DNA from 4 places in the Paenibacillus sp. FSL W7-1088 genome. Region 1 is predicted to be linked to each of the others. Evidence: riboswitches for the same ligand, from Rfam matches in the RefSeq annotation. Region 1 holds a riboswitch; each other region holds the start of a gene.
What was found. A riboswitch is a leader RNA that binds a small molecule or an ion and turns the genes downstream of it on or off. The one in region 1 is predicted to bind thiamine pyrophosphate.

Region 2: linked by a shared signal. The riboswitch ahead of tenA (thiaminase II) and the one ahead of MKY42_RS04745 (ECF transporter S component) in region 1 are both predicted to bind thiamine pyrophosphate.
Region 3: linked by a shared signal. The riboswitch ahead of MKY42_RS19515 (thiamine phosphate synthase) and the one ahead of MKY42_RS04745 (ECF transporter S component) in region 1 are both predicted to bind thiamine pyrophosphate.
Region 4: linked by a shared signal. The riboswitch ahead of MKY42_RS03575 (hypothetical protein) and the one ahead of MKY42_RS04745 (ECF transporter S component) in region 1 are both predicted to bind thiamine pyrophosphate.

Annotation. Positions count from the first base shown of each region.
Region 1 is NZ_CP150216.1:1,036,477-1,038,677, reverse strand. Features, by position in the region: gene MKY42_RS04750 (ABC transporter ATP-binding protein) at 1-491, opposite strand, end outside; gene MKY42_RS04745 (ECF transporter S component) at 492-1,085, opposite strand; TPP riboswitch at 1,324-1,434, opposite strand; gene MKY42_RS04740 (copper amine oxidase N-terminal domain-containing protein) at 1,598-2,201, shown strand, end outside.
Region 2 is NZ_CP150216.1:3,251,573-3,253,773, reverse strand. Features, by position in the region: gene MKY42_RS14850 (GNAT family N-acetyltransferase) at 1-227, opposite strand, end outside; gene tenA (thiaminase II) at 278-949, opposite strand; TPP riboswitch at 1,071-1,169, opposite strand; gene MKY42_RS14840 (hypothetical protein) at 1,216-1,506, opposite strand; gene MKY42_RS14835 (FAD-binding oxidoreductase) at 1,529-2,201, opposite strand, start outside.
Region 3 is NZ_CP150216.1:4,366,077-4,368,277, reverse strand. Features, by position in the region: gene MKY42_RS19520 (ABC-F family ATP-binding cassette domain-containing protein) at 1-834, shown strand, start outside; TPP riboswitch at 899-1,008, shown strand; gene MKY42_RS19515 (thiamine phosphate synthase) at 1,247-1,921, shown strand; gene thiO (glycine oxidase ThiO) at 1,926-2,201, shown strand, end outside.
Region 4 is NZ_CP150216.1:762,733-764,933, forward strand. Features, by position in the region: gene MKY42_RS03570 (IclR family transcriptional regulator) at 135-878, shown strand; TPP riboswitch at 998-1,111, shown strand; gene MKY42_RS03575 (hypothetical protein) at 1,164-1,457, shown strand; gene thiC (phosphomethylpyrimidine synthase ThiC) at 1,454-2,201, shown strand, end outside.

The DNA.
Region 1 (2,201 bases):
TCATCCAAAAAGAGTACGTCTGGCTCCATGGCCAGAATCGAAGCCATCGCAAGACGCTGCTTCATACCCTGAGACATCGATTGAATGAGTGTTCGATTATGTTCAAAGCATAACCCAACCTGTTCCAGGTATTGATGGATAAGGGTAGGCATCTGCTCGCGTGGAATATTCCGGTTCTCCAATACAAAAGCAATCTCTTCATCCGTATATGACATACAGAACTGGGTATCCGGATCTTGAAAAACAATGCCGGGCTGCTCAGGCACCCGAATGTCATCACATTTCATCGGAATCTCCACAGATCGCGGAATCAGACCGCTCAGAATTTGCAGCAAGGTTGATTTGCCAGATCCGCTTGGACCAAGCAACAATACTTTCTCCCCTTGACGCACAGAGAGAGACAAGCCTTGAAACACCAAGGCCTTCTCTCCCGGGAACTTGCATCTTAGATTCGTAACACCTACCGCTTGCACATTCTCCACTTCATTCATCTAGTCCAGCGCCTCGTAATCCTGCTTCGACACCGGTCTAAGGGATCGTGTTACACCTGTAAGCTCCAGCGCTTTGGCAAGGTAATAGGCGAATACACCTGCAATCAGAATACTGCCAATGAAGCGGAACCCGATAAACAGTGTATAGTTCCAAGCCGAGAGGGAATCAATGTACCCGTACTGATAATCCAGTACAAGTGAAGCTGCCGCTGCACCAATAGCCGCAAGGCAGGTGACGAACAGATTGCTTTTCCGATACAGAAATGCGGCGAAGAAGATCTCTGCACCCAGCCCTTGCAACAGTCCATACACCAGTGTCGACATGCCCCACTCACTTCCGAGAAAAGCACTCACCGTGGATGCCGCTACTTCAGCCAGAATGGCTACACCCGGCTTACGAATGATTACAAAGGCAAAGGTTCCCGCCATAAACCACATGCCATAAATCATCTGCTCCGCATGAACGCCGAATGGCTTCATCAGATCATATGTAGGTCCCCATATTTTGTAGATCACCCCGAAGACCACCGCAATCACAATCGTTACCAAAATATCGGTTAACTTCAATCTGTTGCTGCCTACTGCTGTTGACATGTTCTCTACTTCCTTCCTCTGTTTCCCTGGATTTATAAAATAAACAATAAAACAAACAAAAAAGCCTCCCCGGTTTCCAGGCAGGCCATACGCACAGTTTACAATCTCACGATGCTGCGCATTAGGCAGATATAGAGAAAGAAGAAAACAAACGACACCATTCCCGTCACATCAGAAAAATCCTGCTGCACCCAAGAAACGCTGACATTTATGTTCTATCCCTATCGCTTACCATTGCACATCGCAAATTCATGTTCTCTACGCTGGCATTACCCAGATCAGATTTACGGTCAGCGGCACAAGGCCGCTCTCTCAGCCCAACTTCATTGAGCTCCCGGTTCACTTATTTCATTGCTTCTACTGTACAACACATGGGTATTTGTGACAATCCCGGAAAAATCATTACGCTGTATTTTGGGTAAATCAGAGAAGACATTCTGTGGTGTACTTTACAATACTATGCAACATTTGGATCAAGTAGTCCGTTTGGTATACAAGAAGGGAGATTGATAATGATGAAACAAACCAATACTGCCTGGCAGCAAAAAAAGTGGAAAATGATCCTTGCCGCTTCGATTCTCACCGCGGGTACGGCACCCGCACTGCTGTCATCCACTGTCGCGGAAGCAGCAACAACACACAAACCGACAGCGTATATTAACAATGTACAAGCTCAATATGATGTGGTTATAAAGCAGGGTATAACGTACGTAGCATTGACTGAACTTCAATTCCTCGGGGACTATACGTTTGGCTACAATAACAAAACAAAACAGATTAGCATCAGCACAGACAGCGACAAATATGTTCTTATACCCAACAGCAAAACAATGAAGAAAAACGGTCAGAATGCGACGTTGTCGTCCGCTCCCATTCTGGTGAATGGCAAAGCCATGCTTCCGCTCCGTGCCATTGGCGAAGCCTTTGGCGCACAGGTTCGCTGGAACCAGACGGCCAAGGAGGCCTACATCTACACCACGGATGCTGCGGTGGTCAAAGACTACAGCAGTGCTGATCTGACTGTGGCGCGTGAAGCTGCGCTGCATTTGCCACACTTCTCTGAACTGGGACAAGCACGCCTGGAGATTCGCAACCCTCTGGGTCCAGTGGATTCAT
Region 2 (2,201 bases), 2.2 Mb from region 1:
GCATGCTTCAGGAAGATCCCGAAAGAGTAACGTTTCCCTTCTTCCCTCGCCTTGTTCCAGCCTTCAAGAAGGGCGACCTGACCCTCCAGTGTATAGAATGTCTCTGATCGTTCACTTGCCGATATCTCTTCGAAAACAGCCCGGTTACGGAGCTGCAAATCCAGCAGTGCTGGCGCGTCCTCCACGTTCAAAAATCGTAAATAGATGCGTTCCCCATGATTGTTCATCTGTATGTTCATCCTTGTCTCTGGTTGTAATAGAGTTGAGATTTCATTCATCAGAAGTACGAAAGTTGCCGTTTATAAGCCATATCCCAGAACAGATATTCAAATTCAACACTTCTTCTGAATATGTCTTCAATGGCCTCCAGTTCCTGCTCGGTTTTATGTTCACATAATGCATCCAATGTATCATAGAACCATTCGAATGAATCGCGGAATTCATCACTTGCATAATTTTCGATCCACGTCTGATAGAAATTGCCCTCTAATGAATCTCGATATTGTTCTTTTAATCTTGTGGCATAGTCGTAATACGTCCACGCACAAGGGAAAATGACGGCGATGATTTCGGCAACACCACCTGTTTGTGCAACACTCATCATATTCGACGTATACGCCTTGTTGTACAGAGACGGTTTGATCGTATGATTTTCATCCAGCGTAATCCCAAATCCCTTCATATAATTTCGATGCAAATCCATTTCTTCGTACAGAATAGCGTGTTGAATCACCGTAAAATTCGTCATCAGTTTTTCATCTGTCGCCTTCACTGCACCCATGGCAAAAATCTTCGCATATTCAATCAGATATGTATAGTCCTGAAGAAGATAAAACTTAAACGCTTCCTGATCCAGTGTGCCTTTCCCCATTTCGTGTAAAAAAGGATGATTGTATCCATCTTCCCATACGGTTCTGGACTTATCTTTTAACGTTCTCGAAAATGACATGATCATTGCTCCTTTTATTCAAATCATGATGCCCCCGCTTCACAGTCAGCTATCGCGTTCTGTCCCCCAAAATGCAGACCAAAAAGCCCTTGACCTATTTTCGGCAAGGGCAAAATAACATGAGTACATGTCATTTGCTCCCTACGTCAGTATTAACTAACAGGTTCAAAGGGTCAGGTTTTAACCTTCTCAACTGCGAACAGTCCCCCTGCAAATAGCTCAGGCTTATTACAACATGTGTTTTTCCAAATGTCAATCCATTCCTATTAATCTTCAAGTTCCCCTAAATCTTCTTGCAGGTTCTTAAGTCGGGTCCGGATGGTCTTAATCATACTTTGTACCTTGTTTAACTCATCCACCCATTGTTGCTCATTAGAGACGTTCGTCGTTGAAGTTAAATGATACGCCGGAGACGTCCTTAACTTGTTTAAATCCGATTCGTATGCCCGCCGCTCTTCCTCGGCCTTTGCCAATTCCTCCTCGGCGATGGCAATCTGATGCTCCAGATAGATGATATCTGAAGAGTAGCCGTGAGATAAGCGCTGTGAATACGTCATAGTTCACCTCATTTCTGATTCATCATTTCTGATCAACCATAGCTTTTCCAAGGTCATATGGCTGAATATCGATATCTAACTCCATACCAAGAGCCAACTTGGCCAGTTGACTTCCAATAAAAGGCCCCATCGTTAAACCGGAAGCTCCAAGCCCGTTGGCTGTAATCAAGCCATTCCAACCTGGGACAGCACCCATTACCGGAAGAAAACCTGGTGTAAATGGACGAAATCCTACTCTTACTTCCTGAAACGTGCTATCAGCTAAACCGGGAGCCAGTTCCAATCCTTTATTCAAAATTTCCTGCATTCCGCCTGCGGTTACTCTTGTATCGTATCCTTCAATATCATTTTCGTGAGTCGCTCCGATCACAATCTTCTGTTGATCAAAGGCTAACAAATATTGATCCGAAGGAGGCATGACTACAGGCCAGTTCCCAGTGTCCTTTCGATCGTGAACCTGCAAGTGCATAATTTGTGCCTTCTGATAATGAACCTTAAAATCAATGCCCAAGGGCTTCAACAGTTCATTAGCCCAAGCGCCAGCACACACAATAACCTCGTCAGCCGATATGACTTTACCGTCCACAACCACTCCAGTTACTCGGTCCGATTCATATTGAAGTGTCGCGTCACCATTAATCAGGACCGCTCCATTTCGTTGAGCCGATCGGATTAACGCATCACGCAGCGCACGC
Region 3 (2,201 bases), 3.3 Mb from region 1:
TATGCAGCGAACTATAACAAATTCCTTGAAATGGCCGACATGAATAAGGCGCAGCATATTGATGCTTATGAGAAACAGCAGGAGTATATCAAGAAGCAGGAAGATTTCATCCAGCGGAACAAAGCCCGTGCTTCTACTTCCGGTCGTGCCAAGAGCCGTGAGAAGCAGCTCGGCAAGATCGAACGGATCGATCGTCCAGACGAAGCGGCCAAACCCACATTTAAATTCAAGGATGCCCGGGCGAGTAGTAAAATCGTCTTTGAGGGCATTGATTTTGAAATTGGATATTCGTATGCATTATTGCCCAAAATGACGATGACGATTGAGCGTGGCGAGAAAATTGCCATTGTTGGCTGTAACGGTGTAGGTAAATCCACACTGCTCAAGACCATCTTGGGAAAAATCCCACCAATCAGCGGTAAGACTTTCTTGGGTGACTATTTGGAGACAGCCTATTTCGAACAGGAAGTACGTGCAGGAAACATTACCCCGATTGAAGATGTGTGGAATGAATTTTCTCATCTGACACAGAATGAAGTCCGGGGGCATCTCGCACGTTGTGGATTGAAAAATGAGCATATCACCCGTCCGCTTAACGCGCTTAGTGGTGGTGAACAAGCCAAAGTTCGTTTGTGTAAACTTCTGATGCGTGAAAGTAACTGGATTTTGTTCGATGAGCCTACAAACCATTTGGATGTAACGGCCAAAGCAGAGCTGAAACGTGCCTTGCAAGAATTCAAGGGTACCGTGCTGCTCGTATCCCATGAACCTGATTTTTATGAAGATTGGGTTACCAAAACGTGGGATGTTGAAGCTTGGTCCGAGAAACAATAACGTAATAATTGGAAATGTACGGTGACAAAAAAAGGTGTCTATGGTAACATAGGCTACAGCTTCATATGAACACTAGGGGGGCCGCACGATGCGGCTGAGATGGAAGAATGCGATTCCGGACCCTTTGTACCTGATCTGGATCATACCAGCGTAGGGAAGTGGCGCGTTTCAGCTAATGACAAAGGGCGTTATCGATAACTTTGCGATATGGCCTGCAAGATGATTCATGCGGTTTCTAAGTATACAGCGTTGCGACTATGTTGGTTTCTGTAGTTGTTATGCATTATGTATATATAGAGTAATCCCATGCGACAGTCATTCAGTTGATCCATGAATTCTAAATTCGTGGCCACTCCCCTACGGGAGTGGCTTTTTTGTTGTTTTATATCCGCTTAAATCATACAAGAGGAGGGTGAACAGGACGGAAATCTTCCACGAACAGTTAACAACACGATTATTCGAACTGCATGTGGTTTCACCAGGTACAGGAGACTTGGACTCTTTTCTGAATATTGCTAAGGATATATGGCGGTGGGTCGATTATATCCACATACGGGAAAAAAAGCTGCCCCTTGAGCAACAGATGTATTGGGCGCAAAGTCTCAGAACACGAGGTGTCCCATTTAACCGAATCATTCTGAATGGCTCCACTCAGCTTGATCATCATGCGTTGCTTGGTGGTGTGCATTGGGGTCAAGCAGTTATTCGGAAATACGATAAGGATGTGTTGAGGAGAAACAATCGGCTTCGCGTAGGAGTATCGGTTCATTCTCTGGAAGAAGCAAAAGTTGCAGAAGAACGTGGAGCGGATTATCTCTTTTACGGGCATGTATATGCCTCACCCAGTAAACCAAATTTCGAGCCCAGGGGACTTGCTTCGTTAGCAGAGGTATGCGCTAAAGTTTCAATTCCGGTCATCGCGATTGGTGGGATTGCAACGGAGAATATTGCTGCCATTCGAACTGCTGGTGCCCGTGGAGCCGCTGTGATTTCGTCGATTTGGACGAATGATCAGCCGGAACTGGCTGCCGCTGCATTGCGACTGGCGATTACGGATTCAGAGAAATACGCCGAACCAAGGAGATGATGCCATGAGAAAGGAAGCAAGAAGCCGAAGCGGGAATCGTTCAGGGTATCATCCAGGCACAGTATCGAGGAGTAAAGTTGGAGCAGAATTTCGAGGCAAGCTTCATGCAGAAACCATTATTGTAGGCGGAGGCGTTATCGGTTGTGCTATCGCATGTGAACTCGCTACCCGAGGTTATGACGTTCTTCTGGTTGAGCGTGCTCGGATCGCTGGTGGAACTTCCTGTGCAGCCGCAGGCATGCTTGCCGCTGACAGTGAGGAATTTACTCATGCTGTGATG
Region 4 (2,201 bases), 270 kb from region 1:
TTAATTTATAAAAAGAAAATATTTACAATTATTCCTATTCCAAATGGCTCTTTTTGGTTTACAGATGAGACCGTTTCTCATATAATTTATGTAACCAAGTTTCATGTGATGAAACATGAGGAGGGCAACTTGCCATGGAAGACCGAAAGTTAACCGTCCGGGCTGTAGAACGGGCGCTGGATATATTATTGTGTTTTACAACCCGCAGTGATCTGGGACTCACGGAAATTGCCAGCCAGATCGGTCTGCACAAAAGTACAGTCCATCGTCTGATGGCTACTTTGGAGGACAAAGGGTTCGTGATCCGGGATGCAGCCACCGAGAAGTATCGACTCGGCATACGCATCTGGGAACTGTCTGCCCATATGTCTCGCAGCGATGATCCGGCCATTTTGCTCCTTCCTGCGATGGAGCGGCTCAGAGATCGACTGGGCGAAACCGTGAGTTTATATCTGCGTGATGGCAGTGAGCGGATTCGAATTCAAGCTGTACAGAGTGATCAGGCGATTCGCCGTGTAGCTCCGGTGGGCGTCAGACTTCCGCTATCCGTGGGAGCCTCCAGTAAAGTGCTGATGGCTTTTGCCACCGAAGAGGACCGCGAAGATCTGATGAATGGACCGGAATGGCCCGTATTTATCGATCCCAAAGTATATTTGGCACAGATGAAAGACATTCTGGAATATGGCTATGCAACAAGTTATGAGGAGCGTGAACCGGGAGCAGCCGCTGTATCTGTACCCATCATGGATCGGAAAGGCAACATCGCTGCTGCTCTGTCGGTATCCGGGCCTGTTAGTCGCCTTTCGCAGGAGACGCTGCATGAATACGCACCTGTGCTGAAGGAAGCTGCTACACAGATGGGACTGATGTTATCCTGATTTTATGTTCTGGAATTTAAAGGTTGTTTTTATGATCCGGTTGCGCTACTCTGTAATGGACGGCCCAACAGGGTCAGCATAATTGAATATGAATCTGCGGCTGAGATGCTGCAACTTGTTAACGTTACTGGGGGAGTCCGAATTGTCCGGACTGAGACGGAATCGCATGAGATTCCGGACCCTTTGCACCTGATCTGGATCATACCAGCGTAGGGAAGTAATCGGCGATACGACCACGAACACCATATAATGTAACCTATGGATGGACTCCGTTATGGAGCCTGAATGAGTTGCGTTATTGGTGATGGACATAAGCCGGTTCCCTTGGGAACCGGCTTTTTTTATACAGTAAACAGGCGGAAGCCGTTGTCAGAGCTGCTTTTGGATAAAGAGCTGGGAGCTATTGGCGAAGCGGTGGTATGGATTTTTTTTCCTCGACTGTCTGTATTACTTGAACTGTATGTCCCTATTTTGTGTGGTATGATCGCTCTTCCTTTTTCTATGTTGTGGATGGTTTGGACTCGTGCGCAAGCATTTCAATCCAGGCAATCACCAATGAGGAGGAGACAAGAGCGATGAGTACAGAGAACAGAACGCTGGGACAAGACGAGCAGGATCAGGTGTTGGAAAAGAGTGCAGGTGCGGCCGGACGAATTAAGCCCTTCCCGGGCAGCCGCAAAGTGTACATTCAGGGCTCACGACCGGACATTGCAGTACCGGAGCGTGAAATTGCCCTTCATGACACGAATACTCCCCAAGGAGTGGAGCATAACGAACCGCTGCGTGTCTACGATACGAGCGGGCCGATGACTGATCCCGGATTTCATGCCGATATCCGGGCAGGGCTGCCAGCGCTGCGCACCCGCTGGATTACGGAGCGTGAAGATGTTGAAGCCTACCAGGGACGAACGGTAAAACCGGAGGATAACGGATTGAAACCCGGAGGGAAGCGAACTGGAGCCGAGAAGTATCCAGGCTTGCGTGGTAAACCGTTACGGGCACAGGCAGGGCGCTGCGTGACCCAGATGCATTATGCACGGCAGGGAATGATCACACCGGAGATGGAGTTCGCTGCCATCCGTGAGGGTGTGGAGCCGGAATTTGTGCGGCAGGAGCTGGCGAGTGGCAGGGCCATCCTGCCGTCGAACATCAATCACCCGGAGAGTGAGCCGATGCTGATCGGGCGTCATTTTCATGTGAAGATCAATGCTAACATCGGGAACTCTGCGGTATCCTCCTCCATCGAGGAAGAGGTAGAAAAGATGACTTGGGCCGTACGCTGGGGATCGGATACGGTGATGGATCTTTCCACAGGCAAGGACA